DNA from 3 places in the Streptomyces sp. NPDC107575 genome. Region 2 is predicted to be linked to each of the others. Evidence: riboswitches for the same ligand, from Rfam matches in the RefSeq annotation. Region 2 holds a riboswitch; each other region holds the start of a gene.

Region 1 (7,460 bases), on a different contig from region 2:
GGCCGACCTCCTCGGAGATGACCGTGCCGCCCGTGAGGATGGCGATGTCGCCGAGCATGGCCTTGCGGCGGTCACCGAAGCCCGGGGCCTTGACGGCGACGGACTTGAAGGTGCCACGGATCTTGTTGACGACCAGGGTCGACAGGGCCTCGCCCTCGACGTCCTCGGCGATGATCAGCAGCGGCTTGCCGGACTGCATGACCTTCTCGAGCAGCGGAAGGAGGTCCTTCACGTTGCCGATCTTCGAGTTGACGATCAGGATGTACGGGTCCTCGAGCGAGGCCTCCATACGCTCCATGTCGGTGGCGAAGTACGCCGAGATGTAGCCCTTGTCGAAGCGCATGCCCTCGGTGAGCTCGAGCTCCAGACCGAAGGTCTGGGACTCCTCGACCGTGATGACGCCTTCCTTGCCGACCTTGTCCATGGCCTCGGCGATGAGCTCGCCGATCTGGGTGTCGGCGGCCGAGATGGAGGCGGTGGAGGCGATCTGCTCCTTGGTCTCCACCTCCTTGGCCTGCTCGAGGAGGGCGGCGGAGACGGCCTCGGTGGCGCGCTCGATGCCGCGCTTGAGGGCCATCGGGTTGGCGCCGGCGGCTACGTTGCGAAGGCCTTCGCGAACGAGCGCCTGGGCCAGGACGGTCGCGGTCGTCGTGCCGTCACCGGCGACGTCGTCCGTCTTCTTCGCGACCTCCTTGACCAGCTCGGCGCCGATCTTCTCGTACGGGTCCTCGAGCTCGATCTCCTTGGCGATGGACACACCATCGTTGGTGATCGTGGGGGCGCCCCACTTCTTCTCGAGGACGACGTTGCGACCCTTGGGGCCCAGGGTCACCTTGACGGCGTCGGCGAGCTGGTTCATGCCGCGCTCGAGGCCGCGCCGTGCCTCCTCGTCGAACGCGATGATCTTGGCCATGTGAAGTGGTCCTCCCGGACGGGGTGGCTAACGCAAAAGGACCGTGCTGGTGCCCGCGACGGACGGCCTGCGCGCCTTGTGGTTCCTTGCCCCACCCGGCCTGCGGACCTCACCGACCCGATCCAAGTTTTGTCACTCTCACTCGGAGAGTGCTAAGCCCAATGATTAGCACTCGACCCCTGCGAGTGCAAGGTGCTCTCCTGAACGCGAACGCCACCGGGGCAGCACGAAGGGCCCGCCCCCGGTCAACCGGGAGACGAGCCCTCCATGACGTGCGACGTACAAGCTTGCAGTCTGACGCGCGCGTTCAGCCGGCGGCCACGCGGACCATGTCGGCCTGCGGCCCCTTCTGGCCCTGCGAGATCTCGAACTCGACCCGCTGCCCCTCCTCGAGGGTGCGGTAGCCGTCCATCTGAATCGCGCTGTAGTGGACGAAAACATCCGCACCACCGTCGACCGCGATGAAGCCGTACCCCTTCTCCGCGTTGAACCACTTGACGGTGCCCTGAGCCATGCCTAACTCCCCTATTACTGGCCCTTGCGCAGGACCGCACTTCGCGGACCCGGGTCAGACCTCACGCCCCATGGGATATGGGGGTGTGCGCCGGAACGCGTCGACCGCGGCTGAATGTATCTGCCCAACTGCCGTCTGCAACAGGTCAATCGGACGAGAATTCTGGGCACGCCAGATCGGGGAAACCGGGCCAACTCACCGGATCCCCGGGCAAGTCGGGCCGCGTAAATGCCGTAAAAGGCCCGAAAGGGCTGGGCACTTTGGCTGCTTCTTGTCGGGCGACGGGCGAGAACTCATATGCGCCCGTCATGCACCGCTCGCGGAAACGCAGCAGCTTCCCCAACTGTACCGCGCTCAACCATGCAGAATTGCCCCCTCCGCTTCTCTCGCGGAGGGGGCAATTCGGATAACTCTGTGTAGACCTACAAAAGATCAGCCGCCCGCGACGGCGGGAATGATCGAGACCCCGGCGCCGTCCGGCGTCGCCGTCTCCAGGCCCTGCTCGAAGCGGACGTCGTCGTCGTTCACGTAGACGTTCACGAAGCGGCGCAGCTTGCCCTGGTCGTCGAGGACGCGGGCGGCGATGCCGGTGTGGTTCTTCTCGAGGTCGGCGATGACATCGGCGAGGGTCGCGCCCTCGGCGGCGACCTCGGCCTGGCCGCCGGTGTAGGTGCGCAGGATGGTGGGGATGCGAACGTTGACGCTCATGCGGTGACTCCCGGTGCTACAAGTTCGGTTGGCTCAGTGATCGGCTGGGCTCAGTGGTCGGCGGCGAGACCGGCGTCGCGGAACGCGTCCAGGCTCGGCCGGATGGTGGCGGTGGCCTGCGAGGACTCGGCGACCGCGTCGAGGGTCTTGAGCCCGTCGCCCGTGTTCAGGACCACCGTGGTGAGCGACGGGTCGATCTGGCCCGCCTCGATGAGCTTCTTCGTGACGCCCAGGGTCACACCGCCGGCCGTCTCCGCGAAGATGCCCTCCGTGCGCGCGAGCAGCTTGATCGCGTCGACGACCTGCTCGTCGTTCACGTCCTCCACGGCGCCGCCGGTGCGGCGCGCGATGTCGAGGACGTACGGGCCGTCGGCGGGGTTGCCGATGGCGAGGGACTTGGCGATGGTCGTCGGCTTCTGCGGGCGGACCACGTCGTGGCCGCCCTTGTAGGCGACGGAGACCGGGGAGCAGCCCTCGGCCTGGGCGCCGAAGAGCTTGTACGGCTTGTCCTCGACGAGGCCGAGCTTGATCAGCTCCTTGAGCCCCTTGTCGATCTTCGTGAACTGGGAGCCGGACGCGATCGGGATGACCAGCTGGTCGGGCAGCTGCCAGCCGAGCTGCTCGCAGATCTCGTACGCGAGCGTCTTTGAACCCTCGCCGTAGTACGGGCGCAGGTTCACGTTCACGAAGCCCCAGCCCTCGCCCAGCGGGTCGCCGATGAGCTCGGAGCAGAAGCGGTTCACGTCGTCGTAGTTGCCCTCGATGGCGACGAGGTCACCGCCGTAGACACCGGCCATGACGACCTTGCCCTGCTCCAGGTCGTGCGGGATGAACACGCAGGAGCGGAAGCCGGCGCGGGCGGCGGCGGCGCCGACGGCGCCGGCCAGGTTGCCGGTGGAGGAGCAGGAGAGCGTGGTGAAGCCGAAGGCGCGGGCGGCCTCGATGGCCTGCGCGACGACGCGGTCCTTGAAGGAGTGCGTCGGGTTGCCGGAGTCGTCCTTGACGAACAACTTGCCCTCGGCGACGCCCAGTTCGCGGCCCAGGTTGTCGGCCTTGACGAGCTGGGTCCAGCCCGGGTTCAGGTTGGGCTTCTCGGCGACGTCGGCCGGGACGGGCAGCAGCGGGGCGTAGCGCCAGATGTTGGCGGGTCCTGCCTCGATCTGCTTGCGCAGGGACTCGGGGTCACCGACGGGCAGGTCGTACGCGACTTCGAGCGGCCCGAAACACTCGGCACAGGCGAAGACGGGACCGAGCGGGACGACGGCGCCGCACTCGCGGCAGGAGAGGCCGGAAGCCGGACCGAGATCAACGGTCTTCGCGGTCGTTTCGGTGGCGACAGTCTGTACAGCCATGAGAGGCGAGGCCCTTTCTCCTCATCTTCCTCGCGACGCATCTCGCCACGAGACGGATTTGGCACCTTCACTAGCCGGGAGCCTCGCGGGCGCACTGCGATGTGCGGACGAGACCGGCTGGAGGGTTGCCGGGGCTTCAACGGGCCGTATCCCTCTGCCCCTCTGGATGAGCGGTATTCGATTGTGTGGATTCAGTTGTGTACGGCAGGCGACCCCCGACATGCGATGGTCACCGGCCTTGTTCAAGACTGTAACCGAAGGCCCGGACCCTTGAGATAGTCGTCCGAACCGCGAGATGGATCACATGGTGATCCTTAGGGAAGGAACCCAGACCGTGCTGGAAGAGGTCGAGCGCTGGCTGAACAGGCGCTCCTGGTCCGTGGCGGACCATCCGCTGCACCGGTTGGTCGCCGCCAAGCACGCGTCGGGACAGACGGTGAGTGTCGTACTGCCCGCGCTGAACGAGGAGGAGACGGTCGGCGAGATCGTCTCCGAGATCCGGCGGACGCTGATGACGGACGCGGTGCCGCTCGTCGACGAGCTCGTCGTGATCGACTCCGGCTCCACCGACCGCACCTCCGAGGTCGCGGCGGCGGCCGGGGCGCGCGTCGAGCACCGGGACACGATCCTGCCGCGGATCCCGGTCAGGGCCGGCAAGGGCGAGGTGCTGTGGCGATCCCTGTTCGTCACTTCCGGTGACATCGTGTGCTTCGTCGACGCCGATCTGAAGGAATTCTCCGCGGACTTCGTCTCCGGGATCGTCGGCCCGTTGCTCACCGAGCCGGGCGTGCACTTCGTGAAGGCGATGTACGACCGCCCGCTGGCCGGGGCGGCGGGCCAGGGCGGCCGGGTGACCGAGCTGATGGCGCGGCCGATCCTCAATCTGCACTGGCCCCAACTGGCCGGTTTCGTACAGCCGTTGGGTGGCGAGTACGCGGCCCGGCGGACGCTGCTCGAACAACTCCCGTTCCCCGTCGGGTACGGCGTGGAGCTCGGCCTGCTCGTGGACGCGCTGCACACCGTGGGCCTCGACGCGCTCGCCCAGGTCGACGTCGGCGTGCGCAAGCACCGGCACCAGGACGGGCAGGCGCTCGGCAGGATGGCGGCGGCGATCTACCGCACGGCCCAGCTGCGCCTCGCGCGCGGGCACCTCGTGCGGCCGGTGCTCACGCAGTTCGAGCGCGGCGACGACGGCTTCGAGCCGCGCACCCACCCGGTCGACACGGAAGAGCGCCAGCCGATGATCGAAATCGGTGAATATGCGGAGCGTCGCGTGGCATAAGCACGGACTAATCGTATGTTTTGCCTAAATTGCCCTTTATGTCGCTTAAACATCTTCAGGGCAAGGCGGCCTGCGCCGTCGCAGCCGCCCTCGCCGCCTGCGTGGCGGGACTGGCACCGAGCCCCGCCGCCGCGGATGTGGTCTCCCCCTTCGACAAGCGCTACGACGAATCGATCTACGGCGACTTCAAGACCATCGGCAACACCGTCATGGGCTGCCCGACCGACGACGCCACCATGGCCGCGCGCTGCGCCGTCGCCGCGAACGGCGAGGGCAGGGACAACAACAACACGTTCAACATGCAGCGGATCAACACGGCCGGGACGACGGACGGCTACGGCTCCAGCACCGGCCGGGTCACCATCCCGCCCGGGGCCGAGGTCGCCTACGCCCGCCTCTTCTACGGCGGCAACGACGGCACGTACAAGGGTCCGAGCGGGGCCCAGATGAAGCGCTGCGACATCTCGGGCGCCGACGTCGACCCCTCGCCCGGCGACCCGCTGGACGCGGCCCCGGCGGTCGGCGTCAACGGCACGGCCCCCACCAAGGTCTCCCCCGAGAACCTGGTCAAGGACCCCGCCGACACCAACGGCCCGCACTACTACACGGGCGAGGCCGACGTGACGAGCCTGTTCAGCGGGGTCACCGGCACGGGCACCCCGGTCCCGGTCTCGGTCGGCGACATCTGGGCGCCCTCGGGCAAGGGCTGCGTGGCCGGCTGGTCGATGACCGTCGTCTACAAGTACGACGCCCCGAACGAGACCTACGCCCCGGACCGCCGCAACGTCTACATCTACGGCGGCCACGTCCTGCAGCGCTCCACCTCCCCGGCCACCCGGGTCACCGTCGACGGCTTCTACCGGACCTCGGGCACCCCGCACGCGAGCGTCACCGCGTACGAGGGCGACTGGAACACGCCGGGCGACAAGTTCGCCGTCGGCGGCCAGAACATCCCCGAGAAGCACACCGGCAACACCAACAACTTCTTCATCTCCGAGGACGACGGCGCCCTCGACCCGAAGATGATCAACAACCTGAGCATCGACGCGAAGGAATTCGACGTCACGGGCAGCGGCTCCACGCGCGCCGCCGGGGACGAGCCGATCCCGGTCGGTTCGACCTCCACGACGCTCGACTTCTCCACCAAGGGCGACACGTACGTCCCCTCGGCGCTCGCCCTGTCCGTCCCGGTGCCGGACCTGGAGATCTCCAAGACGGCGAGCCCGGCGAAGGTCGAGCCCGGCGACACGGTGACGTACACGGTGAAGGCGAAGAACGTCAGCCGGCTGCCGTACCCCAACGCCAAGTTCACCGACGACCTCACCGAGAACCTCGACGACGCGACGTACAACGACGACGCGCAGGCGAGCATCGGTGACGTCTCCTACACCAAGCCGAAGATCAACTTCACCGGTGACATCCCGGCGGGCGAGACCGCGACCGTCACGTACTCGGTGAAGGTCAACGACCCGGTGAGCGGTGACGGCAGGCTCACGAACAGCGTCACCGCCGACACACCGCGCACCAACTGCGAGGAGGGCTCCACGGACGCGCGGTGCGGCATCGCGCCCGTCATCGAGCGGGAGGCACCGGCGCCCTCGCCGACCAGCCCCACGCCGACGCCGACCCCGACCCCGACTCCGACGAAGCAGCCGGGTGAGCAGACGGCCGAGCCGACCCCGGCCCCGTCGGCGAGCAGCCAGAGCCCGCAGGCGCGGCCCGCTCCGCCGAACCCGCCGAGCTCCGGTGAGATGGCCGAGACCGGCACCGACTCGAACCTGCCGCTGTACGGCGGGCTCGCCGTCGCGCTGTGCGGGCTCGGCGCGCTGATCCTCGCCGCGGTCCGCGGCCGCAAGGACTGACCCGAGCGCGACTCTCGTATACGGCCGGGCCCCCGACGGGGCCCGGCCTTACGTTTGAACGTTTCCGGGCCGGGCTAGCGTGCCCGTATGAGTTCCACGACGCATGGTGCTGCTGAGGTTCTCGTCGCGTCCAACCGCGGCCCGGTCTCGTACGTCGTCGACGACGCGGGAGGCATCGAGGCGAAGCGCGGCGGGGGCGGTCTGGTGTCGGCGCTGAGCGTCGTCGAGGACAAGCTGTGGGTGTGCTCGGCGCTCGGCGACGGCGACCGGGAGGCGGTCCGCCGCGGGATCACCGAGCCCGGCGTGCGGATGCTGGACATCGCCCCTGACGTGCACACGGACGCGTACAACGGGATCGCGAACTCGGTGCTGTGGTTCGTGCACCACATGCTGTACCAGACGCCTCTGGAGCCGTCCTTCGGCCCGGAGTTCCGCCGCCAGTGGGCGTCCTACGAGGCGTACAACCGGGCCTTCGCCGAGGCGCTCGCCGAGGAGGCGGCGCCGGGCGCGACGGTGGTCGTGCAGGACTACCACCTGACGCTGGTGCCGGGGATGCTCCGCGAACTCCGCGGCGACCTGCGGATCGGGCACTTCTCGCACACGCCCTGGGCGCCCGTCGACTACTTCCGGATGCTGCCCGACGACATCGCCGAGCAGGTGCTGAAGGGCATGCTCGGCGCCGACCGCTGTGCGTTCCTGACCCGGCGCTGGGCGGACGCCTTCACCGACTGCTGTACGCATCTCGTCGGCGGCACGTCCGGGACCAGGATCGGGGTGCACGGGCTCGGCGCCGACGCCGACTTCCTGCGCGAGCGGGCGCACCGCGACG
Region 2 (7,460 bases):
CGCGGTGGTCGCCGCATCGCCCGCGCTCGGCACCGTACGCCTGAAGGACGCGCTCGGGACGGTCCCGTGGTCGCTGCTCCTGTTCATGGCGGCGACGATGGCGATGGGCGTCGCGCTGGCCGAGTCCGGCGCGGCGAAGTGGCTGGTGGGCGGGGTCCCCCTGGACGTACCGCCGTGGCTGTTCCTCGCCGTGGTGATCGCGGTGAGCACGGCCGCCCACCTGATCCTGCAGTCCCGCTCGGCCCGCTCCTCCGTGCTCGTGCCGCTCGTCGTGGCGGCGGCCGTCGGCGCGGGCGTCAACCCGGTCGCCGCGGCCCTCGCCTCCACCGCCGCCGCGGGCTTCTGCCACACGCTGCCCGCGTCAGCGAAGCCGGTGACCCTGTTCGCCCAGATACCGGGCGTACCCACCTACACCCCGCGCGACCTGCTGCGCCTCTCCGCCGTCCTGGCCCCGCTGACGGCCGCCGCCGTCCTGCTGTGCGCGCTCACCCTGTGGCCGCTGCTCGGCGTGCCCGTCCGCTGAACCCACCCTGGAGTCCGACGTGTTGACCCATTTCGCCATCGCCCCCAGCGGCTTCAAGGAGTCCCTGTCCGCGGGCGCCGCCGCCGAGGCCATCGCCGCCGGTGTACGCCGTGTGGTGCCGGACGCCGAGACCGACCTCATCCCCCTCGTGGACGGCGGCGAGGGCACGGCCCGCGCGCTGGCCGCCCAGAGCGGTGGGCGCCTGGTCGCGCTGCCCGCCACCGGCCCGGTCGGCCAGCGCGTCGGCACGCACTTCGCGCTGCTCCCCGACGGCACGGCGGTCGTCGAGATGGCGGCCGTCGCCGGGCTCTCCCTCGTCCCGCGCGAGCTGCGCGACCCGGGCGCCACGACGACGTACGGCGTCGGCGAGCTGATCCGCGCGGCCCTCGACGCGGGCGCCCGCCGCATCCTCGTGGGCTGCGGCGACTCCGGTACGTCGGACGGCGGCGCGGGCGCACTCCAGGCGCTCGGCGCGCGGCTGCTCGACGCGGACGGCCTGCAACTCGCGCTCGGAGGAAGGGAGTTGGCGCACCTGCGGTGCATCGATCCGAGCGGCCTCGACCCGCGCCTGAAGGACACCGAGATCCGGGTGGCGTGCAACCCGTTCAACGTGCTGTGCGGGGAGCGCGGCGTCGCCCGCGTGTTCGGCCCGCAGAAGGGTGCGACGCCCACCCAGGTCGAGCAGCTGGCGGCCGCCCTCGAACACTGGGCGCACGTCCTGACACGTGACCTGGACGTACGCACCGACCTGTTCACGGGACCCGGCACCGGCGCCTCCGGCGGACTCGGCGCGGGCCTCGCCGCGCTCGGCGGCAGGCTCCTCCCCCGCTTCGACGTCCTCCTCGACCACCTCGACCTGGACGCCCGGCTCGCGCGCGCCGACCTCGTCGTCACCGCGGAGGGCGCCCTCGACCACCAGACGCCGCGCGGCAAGGTACCCGCCGAAGTGGCCCGCCGCGCCAAACGGTTCGGCCGCCCGGTACTCGCCCTCGCGGGCACCATCGGCGACGGCGCGCACACCGTGACGGCCACCGGCGTCGACGCCTACAGCTCGATCCTGCCCGCCCCCGTGACGCTCGCGGAGGCGCTGGGCCGGGGCGGCGAGTTCCTCACGGACGCCACCGAGCGCGCCCTGCGGATGATCCTCCTCGGCTCCCGGCTGCCTCAGGCGTTGGTGGTGTCCGGCACGCAGCGGCCGTCCTCGGTGCGGTAGTTCCAGCGGGCGCCGTCGCGCACGAGCTCCGTCACGGCGGAAACGAACCGCTCCACGTGCTCGTCGGGGGTGCCGGCGCCGAAGCTGACGCGGATGGCGTTGAGCGACTTCTCGCCCGGCGCGGCCTCGGGGGCGCCGCACTCGCCCTGCTGCTGCGGGTCGGAGCCGAGCAGCGTGCGCACCAGCGGGTGGGCGCAGAACAGACCGTCGCGGACCCCGATGCCGTACTCGGCGGAGAGCGCGGCGGCGAAGTGCGAGGAGTTCCAGCCGTCGACGACGAACGAAAGGACGCCCACGCGCGGCGCGTCGTCGCCGAACAGGGACAGCACCTTCACCTCGGGAACGGCCGCGAGCCCCTCCTGGACCTTGCGGATCAGGTACTGCTCGCGGGCGACGAGGTTGTCGAACCCGGCCTCGGTGAGCGCCTTGCAGGCGGAGGCGATGGAGTACACGCCGATGACGTTCGGGGAGCCGGCCTCGTGGCGGGCGGCGGTGGTCTGCCACTCGACGTCGACGCCGCCGTCGACGCGCCGCGCGACCTTCTTCGAGGCACCGCCACCGGCGAGGTACGGCTCGGCGGCCGTCAGCCAGTCGGAGCGGCCCGCGAGCACGCCCGAGCCGAACGGGGCGTACAGCTTGTGCCCGGAGAAGGCGACCCAGTCGACATCCAGGTCCTGCACGGAGACGGGGTGATGGGGCGCGAGCTGCGCGGCGTCGAGCACGATGCGGGCACCGTGCGCGTGAGCGGCCGCCGCGAGCTCGCGCACCGGCCAGAGTTCACCGGTGACGTTGGAGGCACCGGTGACGCAGACGAGGGCGGGTCCGTAGGGGTCGCGCTCGGCGAGGGCGCGCTCCAGCGTGTCGACGGCCTCGCCGGGCGTGCGGGGCGCGTTGAGGTACGTGACCCGCGCGTCGCGCCACGGCAGCAGCGAGGCGTGGTGCTCGGTCTCGTAGACGAACACCTGGCAGTCGGCGGGCAGCGCGGCGGCGAGCAGGTTCAGCGAGTCGGTGGTGGAGCGGGTGAAGACGACCTGGTCGCCCTCCCGGCAGCCGAGGAACTCGGCGACGGCGACCCGGGAGTTCTCGAACAGGTCGGTGGACAGCTGCGAGAGGTACCCGGCGCCCCGGTGCACGCTGCCGTAGTACGGCGCGTAGGCGGCGACGTCGTCCCACACCCGCTGCAGGGCGGGCGCGCTGGCGGCGTAGTCGAGGGCGGCGTACGTGACCTCGCCACCGGTGACGAGCGGCACGGTGACGTCCCGGCCGAGGACCGGAAGCGGGGCGATGGTCTCGGTACAGGCGGCGGCGTCGACGGAAACAGACATGGGTGAACTCCCTGGCGCGGTAAGCGAATTGACCATGCCGGAGCGCTGCGGAAGAGGGCTCTACGGCAGGGAAAGAAAGATGCTGTGAATTTCAGTACAGCGGGTACGCGGAGGCGGGGCCGAAACGCCCTATCGCATTCGCTTGCTCACGAGACTGCTCCCTTGAGGACCAGGACCCCAGGGTTGCGAGGGGTCCGCGCTTGCCACACGCCTTGCTGCGTACGGCCTGGTCTTCACCCAGGGCACCCCGCCACGGACGGAGGGTTGCCGGACAGCGGGCTGGGGCCTCGGTCGCTGTCACTCATGACCTTGAAGAGCATCCTGCCACACGTCTCAGAAACAGCAAGGGCGCAGTCCAGGATCCGGACTGCGCCCTGCGTCACATCTCGTACGTGCCTACCGGTTGCTGGCCGCCACCCACCGCTCCAGGACGGCCTTCGCCGCTCCGGAGTCGATCGACTCGGCGGCCCGGTCCATGCCGGCCCTGATCTGCTCGACGAGCGTGCCCTCGCCGGGACGCACAGCCACCAGGGCCGCCGCCGAGTTCAGCAGCACCGCGTCGCGCACGGGCCCCCGCTCGCCGTCGAGGAGGCGCCGGGCGACCTCCGCGTTGTACGAGGGGTCACCGCCGCGCAGCGCCTCGATGGGCACGACCTCGATGCCGACGTCGCGCGGGTCGAAGGACTCCTCGCGCACGGCGCCGTCCCGCACCACCCACACGCGCGAGGTGCCCGTGGTGGTCAGCTCGTCGAGCCCGTCGTCGCCGCGGAACACCAGGGACGAGTTGCCGCGCTCGGCGAAGACCCCGGCCACGATCGGCGCCATCCGGGCGTCGGCGACGCCGACGGCCTGCGCCTTCACCTTGGCCGGGTTGGTCAGGGGGCCCAGCAGGTTGAACACCGTGCGGATGCCGAGCTGGCCGCGCGCGGCGCCCGCGTAGCGCAGCGCGGGGTGGAACTTGATGGCGAAGCAGAACGTGATGCCCGCTTCCTCGGCGACCTCGGGCACCCGCTTCGGCGACAGGTCGAGATTGACGCCCAGCTTCTCCAGTACGTCGGAGGCGCCCGAGGCGGAGGACGCGGCGCGGTTGCCGTGCTTGACGACCTTGGCGCCGGCGCCCGCGATGACGATCGCGGACATGGTGGAGATGTTGACCGTCTTGGCGCCGTCGCCGCCGGTGCCGACGATGTCGACGGTCTCGCCGGGCACCTCGATCACATTGGCGTGCTCGTACATGCCGCGTACGAGGCCGGAGATCTCCTGCACGGTCTCGCCCTTGGCGCGCAGCGCGACCGCGAACCCGGCGATCTGCGCGTCGGTGGCCTCGCCGCGCATGATCCGGTCCATCGCCCACGCGGTGTCGTCGGCGCTCTGGTCGCGGCCTTCCAGCAGGCCGTTCAGGACGGCGGGCCAGGAACGGCCCGCCGCGGTGTCGCCTCCAGCGGGGTTCAAAGCGCTCATGGCCGCTCCTGTGTGCATCTGTGGGGTCGAAAGGTGTCGCGACCCCACCCTATCCAGGTCCCGGGACCGCAAAGAGCCCCCGTCCAGGCAATGGACGAGGGCTCCCGCTGTGGCTTACAGCGACGGGATGAGATCAGTGGTGGCCGTGGCCGCTGGTGATCTCCTTGTACTCCTCGGCGGTCGGCTTCGGGATCTGGTTGTTCTCCCCGTAGTAACCGCGCGAGAGCTTGCCGCGCAGCTTCTGCAGCCGCGTGACCTTGCGCTCGACACCGTTCTCGTCGACCGTCGGGCCGATCTCGACCGGCGCGTACTGCTCGTGCGCCGTGAGCGTGTGCAGGGCCTCCTGGTCGAGCGGCTCGTGCACCTCGATGAACTCACCGTGCGGCAGGCGCTTGATGATGCCGGACTCGCGTCCGTGCAGCACCTTGTCCTTGTCGCGGCGCTGGAGGCCGAGGCAGATCCGCTTGGTGACGATGAACGCGATGACCGGTCCGACGAAGAACGCGATCCGGACGAACCAGGTGATCGCATTGATCGACAGGTGGAAGTGCGTGGCCCAGAGGTCGTTTCCACCACCGATGAGCAGCACCATGTACCAGGTGATCCACGCGACACCGAAGGCCGTACGCGTCGGAGCGTTGCGCGGGCGGTCCAGGATGTGGTGCTCGCGCTTGTCGCCGGTGACCCAGGCCTCGATGAACGGGTAGACCGCGATCGCGACCAGAACCAGCGGGAAGATCACGACCAGCGGGATGGCCACGCCCAGGACGAGCGTGTGACCCCAGAAGTCGATCTCCCAGCCCGGCATCACTCGGATCAGGCCCTCGGAGAAGCCCATGTACCAGTCGGGCTGGGCGCCCGTGGACACCTGGTCCGGCCGGTACGGGCCGATGGCCCAGATCGGGTTGATCGTCGCGATCGCGGCGATCACCGCGATGACGCCGAAGACCAGGAAGAAGAAGCCGCCCGCCTTGGCCATGTAGACCGGGAGCAGCGGCATGCCCACGACGTTCTTGTTGGTCTTTCCGGCACCCGCGAACTGCGTGTGCTTGTGGTAGAAGACCAGGATCAGGTGCGCCGCCATCAGGCCGAGCATGATGCCCGGCAACAGCAGGATGTGGATCGAGTAGAACCGCGCGACGAAGTCGCCGCCGGGGAACTCGCCGCCGAAGAGGAAGAACGACATGTACGTGCCGACGATCGGCACGGACAGGATCGCGCCCTCCATGAAGCGGACACCGGTGCCGGAGAGCAGGTCGTCCGGGAGCGAGTAACCGGTGAAGCCGGTGAACATGCCCAGGACGAACAGCAGGAAGCCGAAGACCCAGTTGACCTCACGCGGCTTGCGGAACGCACCCGTGAAGAACACGCGCATCATGTGCACGAACATGCCCGCGAGGAAGATCAGCGCGGCCCAGTGGTGGATCTGACGGATCAGCAGGCCACCGCGCACATCGAAGGAGATGTGCATGGTCGAGTTGAAGGCCTCCGACATCAGCTGCCCCTGGAGCGGGACGTAGCTGCCGTCGTAGGTGACCTCGTTCATCGACGGGTGGAAGAACAGCGTCAGATACACACCCGTGAGGATGATGATGATGAAGCTGTACATGCAGATCTCGCCGAGCATGAAGGACCAGTGGTCCGGAAAGATCTTGCGCATGTTGGACTTGGCCAGGGAGTAGATCCCCAGACGTCCGTCGGCCCAGTCGGCAAGACGCTCGCCGGCCGGTGCCTCCTCGCGCGCAGGCGCGTCGTTCGTGGTCGTAGTACTCATCCGCGCTCCCAGAAGGCAGGACCGACGGGCTCAGCGAATTCGCTCAGCGCCTCGAGGTGACCCTCTTCGTTGACGCCGATGCGCAGCTGCGGCAGCGCGTGACCGGCCGGACCGAAGATCACCCGGGCCCCGTCGGAGAGGTCGAAGGTGGACTGGTGGCACGGGCACAGCGCGTGGTGCGTCTGCTGCTCGTACAGGGAGATCGGGCAACCGACGTGGGTGCAGATCTTCGAGTACGCCACGATGCCCTCGTGGGACCACTCGAGTTCCTGCTTGTCCTTGATGTTCTCCGGCTGGATCCGGACGAGCATCAGGGCGTCCTTGGCGATCTTCGTCTGGAAGTCCTCGTCGTGCTCCTCCAGGCCCTCGGGCTTGGCGAAGGTGAGCGAACCGACCGCGATGTCCGAAGGCAGCAGCGGCTCGTTCGTGTTCATGTTGACGAGGGTCAGGCCCTTCTTCCACGACGTGGTGCGCAGCTTCTTCTCGGGCAGCGGCCCGAGGTCACGAAGCAGCACCACACCGGAGAGGGGCACCAGCGCGAGAGCGCCGAACAGGGTGTTGCGGATCAGCTTGCGCCGGCCGAACTGCGACTCACGGGCACCGTCGGCGAAGTCCTGCAGGACCTTCGCCTTGACCTCGGGCTCCGCCTCGATCGGGTGGCGCTCCTGGATGACCTCTTCGTCGGACATCAGGGTGCGGGCCCAGTGGACCGCGCCCGCGCCGATGCAGAACAGCGCCACACCGAGGGTCGTGCCCAGCGCGAAGTTCAGCGCGCTGATGTGACCCAGCGGGAAGATGTAGACGCTCGTATCGACGTCGATGGTGACGTACGAGGCGATGAATCCGACGGTCGCCAGCATCGACACCATGAACAGGAAGGCGACGACGCGCTCGGACCGCTTGGCGGCCCGCTCGTCGATGTCCTGGATCCGGTGCTCGTGGGGCGGCAGACCCGGGTCGGTGAAGGGCTCGTCCTTCACCGCGACCGAGCCGTGCTCCTCGGCTTCCTGCTCAGTGGGCAGGTTCTCTTCTGGAATGTCTTGGCTACTCATGACTTCTTGGCCTTTGCGGTCCGAGCGGCAACCCAGATGGCGACGGCGATCAGACCGCCAAGACCGAAGATCCAGGCGAACAGGCCCTCACTGACCGGGCCGAGCCCGCCCA
Region 3 (7,460 bases), on a different contig from region 2:
TGCAGGACGTCGGCTTCGTCGACGCCGTACGGTCCGGGAAGGTCGAGCCCGTCGCCGCCGTCACCTCCTTCGACTCGGACGCGGTGGTCCTCTCCGACGACACCCGGGTCACCCCGGACGCCGTGATCGCGGCCACCGGATACCGGCAGGGCCTGGAGGACCTGGTGGGCCACCTGAACGTCCTGGACCCCGCCACGGGGCGACCCCTCGGGACCTCTTCGGCGCCCGGCCTCCACTTCACCGGCTACACCAACCCGATCTCCGGCATGCTCCGCGAACTGGCCCTGGACGCGGGCCGCATCGGCAAGAAGGTGGCGGCACAACTACCCGCGTGACCGCCTCCCGGGCACCCGCCCGAGCACCCGTGCGAGCACGCCCCTCGGAACATTCGCCCCATCTCTTTGCCTGCAGCCCTGTTCCTGACACAGTGTCAGTTCAGTAATCTGACTATGCGTCAGTTATCCCTCGGGGGGACTTCGAGGCACTGCACAGGCAAGAGATGTCGCTGACACACAGGAGCGGGCGGACCGATGCTTGGATCGACGTATGGCACCCTGACCACCGACTCCCGCCGGGCCCGCGTGATCGCCTGCGGTGAGCAGCCCGGACCCGCCGTGCACGGGCGGGCCGGTACCGAAGAGCTGGACGTCAGCGGGCGCCCGCTGCACTCCGACGTCCCCGATCTCGACCGGTTCTTCCGGCCCGAGTCCGTCGCCGTCGTCGGCGCGTCCGACGCGGAGGGCCGGCCGAACACGGGCATCACACGGCAGCTCATGAACTGGGCGGAGCGGGTCGGCGCGCGCCTGTATCCGGTGCACCCCACCCGCGAGACCGTCTTCGGCCTCCCCTGCTCCCCCTCCGTCGCCGAGCTGCCCGAGCAGGTCGACCTCGCCGTGCTGCTCGTCGCCGATCCGCTGCCCGTCATCGAGCAACTCGCGGACACCAAGGTGAAGTTCGCCGTCGCTTTCGCCTCGGGGTTCGCCGAGACGGGCGACGAAGGCGCCGCGGCGCAGACCCGGCTGTCGTCGGCCGTGGAACGCTCCGGCATGCGGCTGCTCGGCCCCAACACCAACCTCAACGCCTTCGAGCGGTTCCGCGACGACCTCGAGGGTCCCGCCATCGCGCTGATCACCCAGTCCGGCCATCAGGGCCGCCCCGTCTTCTCCCTCCAGGAGCTGGGCATCCGCCTCTCCCACTGGGCGCCGACCGGCAACGAGGCCGACCTGGAGACCGCCGACTTCATCTCCTACTTCTCCCAGCGCCCCGAGGTCGGCGCCATCGCCTGCTATGTCGAGGGCCTCAAGGACGGCCGCTCCTTCCTCCTGGCCGCCGACCGGGCCGCGCGCGAGGGCGTGCCGGTCGTCGCGGTGAAGGTGGGGCGGACCGAGACGGGCGCCCGCACCGCGGCCTCGCACACCGGCAAACTCACCGGCGCGGACACCGTCGTGGACGCCGCCATGCGGCAGTTCGGCGTCATCCGCGTCGACGGGCTCGACGAGCTGCAGGACACCTCCGCCCTGCTCGCCCGCGCCCGGCCGCCGCAGGCCGACGGCGTCGTCGTGTACTCGATCTCCGGCGGAACGGGCGCCCACTTCGCGGACCTGGCGACGGAAGCGGGCCTCGACCTGCCGACCCTCCCCCAGGAGAAGCAGGACGAACTGCACCAGTGGATACCCGACTATCTGAGCGTGGCGAACCCGGTCGACAACGGTGGCCACCCGGTCGGCGACTGGCGCGGCCGCAAGATCATCGACGCGATCCTCGCCGACCCCTCCGTCGGCGTCCTGATCTGCCCGATCACCGGCCCCTTCCCGCCCATGAGCGACAAGCTGGCCCAGGACCTGGTGGACGCGGCGGAACAGACGGACAAACTGGTGTGCGTGGTGTGGGGCTCGCCGGTGGGCACGGAGGAGGCCTACCGCACGACGCTCCTCGGCTCCTCCCGCGTGGCCACCTTCCGCACCTTCGCCAACTGCATCACCGCGGTCCGCTCCTACCTGGACCACCACCGCTTCACGGCCTCGTACGTCTCGCCCTTCGACGAGGCGCCGCGCACGCCCTCCCCGTCCTTCCGCAAGGCGCAGGCCCTGATGCGCCCCGGCCACCAGCTGAGCGAGCACGCGGCGAAGCAGCTGCTGCGGGCGTACGGGATCCGGGTGCCGCGCGAGCAGCTGGTGACGAGCGCGGCGGCGGCGGTGCGGGCGGCGTCCCTCGTCGGCTACCCCGTCGTCATGAAGGCGTCGGCCCCGCAACTGGCCCACAAGTCCGAACTCGGCCTGGTCAAGGTCGAGTTGACCTCCGCCAGCCAGGTACGGGACGCGTACCGCGAACTCACCGACATCGCCCGCTACGAGGGCATCGAGCTCGACGGCGTCCTCGTCTGCCAGATGGTCGAGCGGGGCGTCGAGATGGTCGTCGGCGTCACGCGCGACGACCTGTTCGGCCCCACCGTCACCGTCGGCCTCGGCGGCGTACTGGTGGAGGTCCTGCGCGACACCGCCGTCGCCGTACCGCCCTTCGGCGAGACCCAGGCGCGGGCGGTCCTCGACCAACTCCGCGGGCGGGCCCTGCTCGACGGGGTCAGGGGGGCGCCGCCCGTCGACATCGACGCACTGGTCGAGGTGATCCTGCGGGTGCAGCGCATGGCACTCGAACTCGGCGACGACCTCGCCGAACTGGACATCAACCCGCTGATGGTGCTGCCGCGCGGCCAGGGCGCAGTCGCCCTCGACGCGCTCGCGGTGTGCCGCTGACCCGGCCGCCGCCACCGACCTTCTCCCGAGACGGAGCTCCCCCATGACCCAGCCCTCCCCCGACGAGTCCTTGCACTCATTGGTACTGCACGCCACTGACAACGGCGTCTCGTGGATCACCCTCAACCGGCCCGAAGCCATGAACGCCGTCACCTGGGACCAGCGCGAACGCGTCATCGCGCTGCTCGCCGAGGCCTCCGCCGACCCGGACGTACGGGCCGTGGTGATCACCGCGACGGGCAAGGGTTTCTGCGCGGGCGCGGATCTGCGGGGCGGGAGCGCGGACGCCGGGGAACGGGTCGTGGGGGACGTCGCCCGCATGATCCGCCTCGGGGCGCACCGGTTGATCGCCGCGGTCCAGGACTGCGAGAAGCCGGTGATCGCGGCGGTCAACGGGACGGCGGCCGGCATCGGCGCGCACCTCGCGCTCGCCTGCGACCTGGTCCTGGCCGCCGAATCGGCGCGCTTCATCGAGGTGTTCGCCCGCCGCGGCCTCGTCCCGGACGGCGGAGGCGCCTACCTCCTCCCCCGCCTGATCGGCCCGCAACGCGCCAAGGAACTCATGTTCTTCGGCGACGCGGTCCCCGCCGCCGACGCGGAACGCCTCGGCCTGGTCAACCGGGTCGTCCCGGACGACGAACTCCCGAAACTGACCCGCGACTGGTCGGAACGCCTCGCATCGGGCCCGACGCGCGCGCTGGCGCTGACCAAGTCCCTGATCAACGCCTCCCTGGATTCGGACCGCACCACAGCCTTCGCGGCAGAGGCGACAGCCCAGGAGCTGAACATGACCACCCACGACGCGAACGAGGGCGTAGCAAGCTTCGTGGAACGCCGGAGGCCGGAGTTCCGGGGCCGCTGAGGCGATTGAGGCGGCTGAGGCGGCTGAGCGTCTGACTGTGGCGGGAAATGACAGCCCAGTGGCCATCTCCCGTCACAGTCGCCCGTTGCGTGGTTCTCGGGAGAACTCCCAAATACCCACCCGCCCGCGCAAATCCGGGACGAGGGTGCGCCACGCGGGAGCAAAAGGCAGCCACGCGTCGGCGATCAGCCGGGGTGCGGACCAATCAGCGTAGGTACGGATGTCCATCCGTAGCGCTGCGGCGGCAGTGGTGCGTACGCGTCGCGCCTTGGCGTGTGCCAGGACCAGACGGATGCCGTCCAGACCGTCCGCGCCGCCCCCGTCGTGCAGGTGGCGCTGGTCGTGCGGAACGTCGGGCATCAGCGCGGTCGGCCGCTGCGGCGGATTGACCGCCAGAACGTCCGCGGCCATCGGGCCGAGCTGCCGCCAGTCGGCTTCCCACAACGAAAGGCGCTCGCACGCCTTGGGGCCGAGGATCCGCGTGACATTGCGCATCGTGTCGTTGAGCGCGGCCGGGTCGTAGTCCTGTGCCACGACATGGCGGGCGCCGCTTGATAGGGCCGCGATGGTGACGAGCCCTGCGCCGCACCCCACGTCGACCACGACCTGATCCTGGGTATCCAGCACATTGGCCGCCAGGAACGCGGAGAAGACGGAGGGGCGGTGCACCCTCGGGCCGACGTCGAGGTCCTGGGCCATGCCAACCCATGAGTCGATCCGCCTCGCACCCGCGGCGTCATCGCGTTCCGCTGCCTCCACCCCATGCCTCACACTCCCCGGACCGGCTCACTGCGACGCACGGCCAACCGCCGGAGAAGGTGGTCCCGTACGGCGTTCCACTCGGTTCTCACCACGGAGTACATGGCGGAGTCCCTGAGCTTGCCGGTCTCTCCCGGCGCCCAGGACGGCGACCAGTTCCTCAGCACGCCCTCGTAGGAGGCTCCGAGGTTCTCGATCGCCTTGCGTGACTGCTGGTTGCGGGCGTCGGTCTTGAGGTCGACCCGTTCCACGCGCAGGCGCTCGAAGGCGTGCCGCATCAGCAGCATCTTGGCCTCGGTGTTGATGCCGCATCCTTGCGCACGGGCGCCGAGCCAGGTGAAGCCGATCTCCACGGCTCGCAGGTCCCTGCTTCCCGGCCAGTGGCGCGGGTCCCAGTACGCCGTGCATCCGACGGCCCGCCCGTCGCTCTGCCGGATCTGCGCGAACGGGACGAGTCCCTGTTCCACGCGCTCGAATTGGGCCTCCAGATAGCCGACGACCCCCTCGGCGCGGGGGACGAGCGTGAAGGCGTACGTGCTGCGGTCCTCCTCCGCCGCCAGAGCGAGATCCTCGGCGTGGTCGAGGGACAGTGCCTCGAGCCGGACCAGGGAGCCGTTGAGCGTGGGTACGTCGAACCAAGGTCGCATGCGGTGCCGCTCCTCATCGTTCCTGGCGTTGGCACCTTGCTGTCGCAGGTTGCCGGACCGTCACGGGGCCAGGTCCCTCAAGTCCTCTGGATGAACGCGGCTGATCCTTGCCGTCGCGGGCGTCTCGGTCAAGGTGATTTGTGAGGAACGGTGCCGATCAACGCACTCCTGCTACTTGGCGCGCGGCTTCGGGGGCGGGCCGAAGGGCTCGTTCTTGGCGAGTTCCGGGCCGTCGTCGTCGACGAAGGTGCCCAGCCCGTGCTCCATCCTCAGGAGGCCGGCGTCGCGGAGTTGGTAGAGGGCCTTCTGCCCGGTACTCGTGGACACGTCGAACTCGGCAGCGACGTCCGCGACCGAGGGGAATCGCTTCCCCAGCGGGTACTCCTCGGTCGCGATGCGGTGCGCCAGTACGGCGGCGATCTGACGCCAGACGATGCGGGTGCGGTCAATCTCGTAGTCCACGCAGTGACCGTATTCCTTCACCTCTGCGCATGCACCTGCACATATATGATCACCTCCAGGATTTGACCACACCTGTGCGCAGGTCTGCATAGAGTTGGCGCGTCAGCCGAAGACTGACCCCCGCGACCGCTGCAACCGGCCCGGGGGCATGGTCAACGCCACGTAGGAGGCGCCGACATGCTGGACCTTATCGTTCGAATCCTGACCTGGGTGCTGAGTCTCTGTACCCCACCACCCCCAGGCCGCCACCGACTCATCGTCCTCACGCCCGCCATTCCGGCGCCACCACCCCGCCACACCGAACCGCTCGACGCCGCGGCGCACGCTCTCGTACGCCCCTACGTCCTGACACCCGAGGAACATCGCCGCCAACGCGAACGCCGCCGGGCCCTCTACCTCGCCACATTAGGCATCGACACCGGCCCCCGGCACATCCACGGCGTCCGCGTCCCGGTGGCGGGAGGCGTGCGATGAGCGCGCGGCTTCTGCCCTGGCCGGGCGAGAACGGGTGCGCCGCGTACCTGGTGACGGACAACCCGGACGGCTACCTTTCGCGGTTGGCGGACCGGATCGAGTACGAGCAACTGGTGGACGCGCGGGAGGTGTTGGCGTTGTCCAGCGGATTGCTGGTCGACGTGGACGTGGCGGCGGTCGAACTCCGCTTCATCGCACGCCGGTTGACCGAATCCCTGACGCAGACCCTGCGCATCGCCGACTCCCGAGGCGCGCGCCTCCCGTAACCCCCACCTCGCCTTCGGCCCTGGGTACCTCATTCTCGCCCAGGGCCGAAGCGTGGGAAATTGAGCGGCGGAGTCATGCGGCCCGGCAGCGGGCCGCCTGGTGGGCCGGCGCAGGCAGGTAGATCAAGCCCCGCACCGGGACGAGAGCCAGCGGGGTCCGGGGCGGAGCCCCGAGGCGTAAGGACAGGTGGCTGCGCGCTCCGGCGAGGCGGTGCGCGACCGCACCCCGGCGGACCGGGAGCCCCCGGAGGGGGCGGGCGGGTGGGAGAAGGGCGAAGCCCGAGGCGTAAGGGCGGGTGGCGGCGGAGCCAAAGGGGCCAGGCAGCGGGCTGCCTGGTGGGCCGGCGCAGGCAGGTGGATCAAGCCCCGCACCGGGACGAGAGCCAGCAGGGTCCGGGGCGGAGACCCGTGGCGTAAGGACGGGTGGTCGGTGGGGGCCGCGCCTCACCCCGGCACCCCCGCCCGGAACGTCCTCCGGTACGCCGTCGGCGTCACCCCCACCGCCGCGTGGAAGTGCTGGCGCAAGGACTGGGCTGTGCCGAAGCCGGACTGGTGGGCCACCTCGTCCATGGATGCCGGCGACGTTTCCAGCAAGTGGCGGGCCCGCTCCACCCGTTGGGCCGTCAGCCACTGGCCGGGGCTCGCGCCGACCTCCTCGCGGAAGCGGCGCGTGAACGTGCGGACGGAGAGGGACTCGCGGGCCGCCAGGTCGCGGAGCTGGATGGGCTCGCCCAGGTGCTCGAGGGCCCACGCGCGGGCGCGCGCGGTGGACGCCAACCGGGGCTCGGGCAGCGGGCGTTCGATGTACTGGGCCTGGCCGCCGTCCCGGTGCGGCGGCACCACCGTGCGGCGCGCCACATCGTTGGCGACCGCCGCCCCGTGGTCGCGCCGCACCAGGTGCAGGCACAGGTCGATACCGGCCGCGACGCCCGCCGATGACAGCACGTCGCCGTCGTCGATGAACAGGACGTTCGGGTCGACCTTGATGTGCGGGAAGAGGCTCTGGAAGTGGTCCGCGTCCGCCCAGTGCGTGGTCGCGGGCCTGCCCTCCAGCAACCCCGCCGCGGCGAGGACGTAGCTGCCGGTGCAGATGGACACCATGCGCGTACCGGGGCGGATCCAGGCGAGCGCTGCCGCCAACTCCGGTGTGAGGATGCCCTCTTCGTACACCGGGCCCATCTCGTACGACGCCGGGACGATCACCGTGTCCGCCGACCCCAGCACCTCCGGGCCGTGC

Evidence for each region. A riboswitch is a leader RNA that binds a small molecule or an ion and turns the genes downstream of it on or off. The one in region 2 is predicted to bind S-adenosylmethionine.
Region 1: it holds a riboswitch for S-adenosylmethionine, as region 2 does, so the genes downstream of both, thrC (threonine synthase) here and ACZ7L4_RS15320 (aminotransferase class V-fold PLP-dependent enzyme) in region 2, are expected to answer to the same signal.
Region 3: it holds a riboswitch for S-adenosylmethionine, as region 2 does, so the genes downstream of both, ACZ7L4_RS20630 (GNAT family N-acetyltransferase) here and ACZ7L4_RS15320 (aminotransferase class V-fold PLP-dependent enzyme) in region 2, are expected to answer to the same signal.

What each region holds. Positions count from the first base shown of each region.
Region 1 is NZ_JBVKBG010000004.1:126,136-133,595, reverse strand. It holds gene groL (chaperonin GroEL) at 1-913, opposite strand, end outside; gene ACZ7L4_RS20155 (cold-shock protein) at 1,221-1,427, opposite strand; gene ACZ7L4_RS20150 (ubiquitin-like small modifier protein 1) at 1,860-2,135, opposite strand; gene thrC (threonine synthase) at 2,186-3,487, opposite strand; SAM riboswitch class I at 3,506-3,660, opposite strand; gene ACZ7L4_RS20140 (glucosyl-3-phosphoglycerate synthase) at 3,822-4,769, shown strand; gene ACZ7L4_RS20135 (DUF7927 domain-containing protein) at 4,808-6,631, shown strand; gene ACZ7L4_RS20130 (alpha,alpha-trehalose-phosphate synthase (UDP-forming)) at 6,719-7,460, shown strand, end outside.
Region 2 is NZ_JBVKBG010000003.1:452,205-459,664, forward strand. It holds gene ACZ7L4_RS15310 (SLC13 family permease) at 1-523, shown strand, start outside; gene ACZ7L4_RS15315 (glycerate kinase family protein) at 543-1,736, shown strand; gene ACZ7L4_RS15320 (aminotransferase class V-fold PLP-dependent enzyme) at 1,688-3,061, opposite strand; SAM riboswitch class IV at 3,253-3,370, opposite strand; gene trpD (anthranilate phosphoribosyltransferase) at 3,458-4,522, opposite strand; gene qcrB (cytochrome bc1 complex cytochrome b subunit) at 4,656-6,296, opposite strand; gene qcrA (cytochrome bc1 complex Rieske iron-sulfur subunit) at 6,293-7,348, opposite strand; gene qcrC (cytochrome bc1 complex diheme cytochrome c subunit) at 7,345-7,460, opposite strand, start outside.
Region 3 is NZ_JBVKBG010000004.1:233,465-240,924, reverse strand. It holds gene ACZ7L4_RS20650 (flavin-containing monooxygenase) at 1-335, shown strand, start outside; gene ACZ7L4_RS20645 (acetate--CoA ligase family protein) at 531-2,753, shown strand; gene ACZ7L4_RS20640 (enoyl-CoA hydratase/isomerase family protein) at 2,797-3,615, shown strand; gene ACZ7L4_RS20635 (50S ribosomal protein L11 methyltransferase) at 3,688-4,314, opposite strand; gene ACZ7L4_RS20630 (GNAT family N-acetyltransferase) at 4,383-5,021, opposite strand; SAM riboswitch class I at 5,032-5,118, opposite strand; gene ACZ7L4_RS20625 (winged helix-turn-helix domain-containing protein) at 5,193-5,483, opposite strand; gene ACZ7L4_RS20620 (hypothetical protein) at 5,954-6,223, shown strand; gene ACZ7L4_RS20615 (GlxA family transcriptional regulator) at 6,668-7,460, opposite strand, start outside.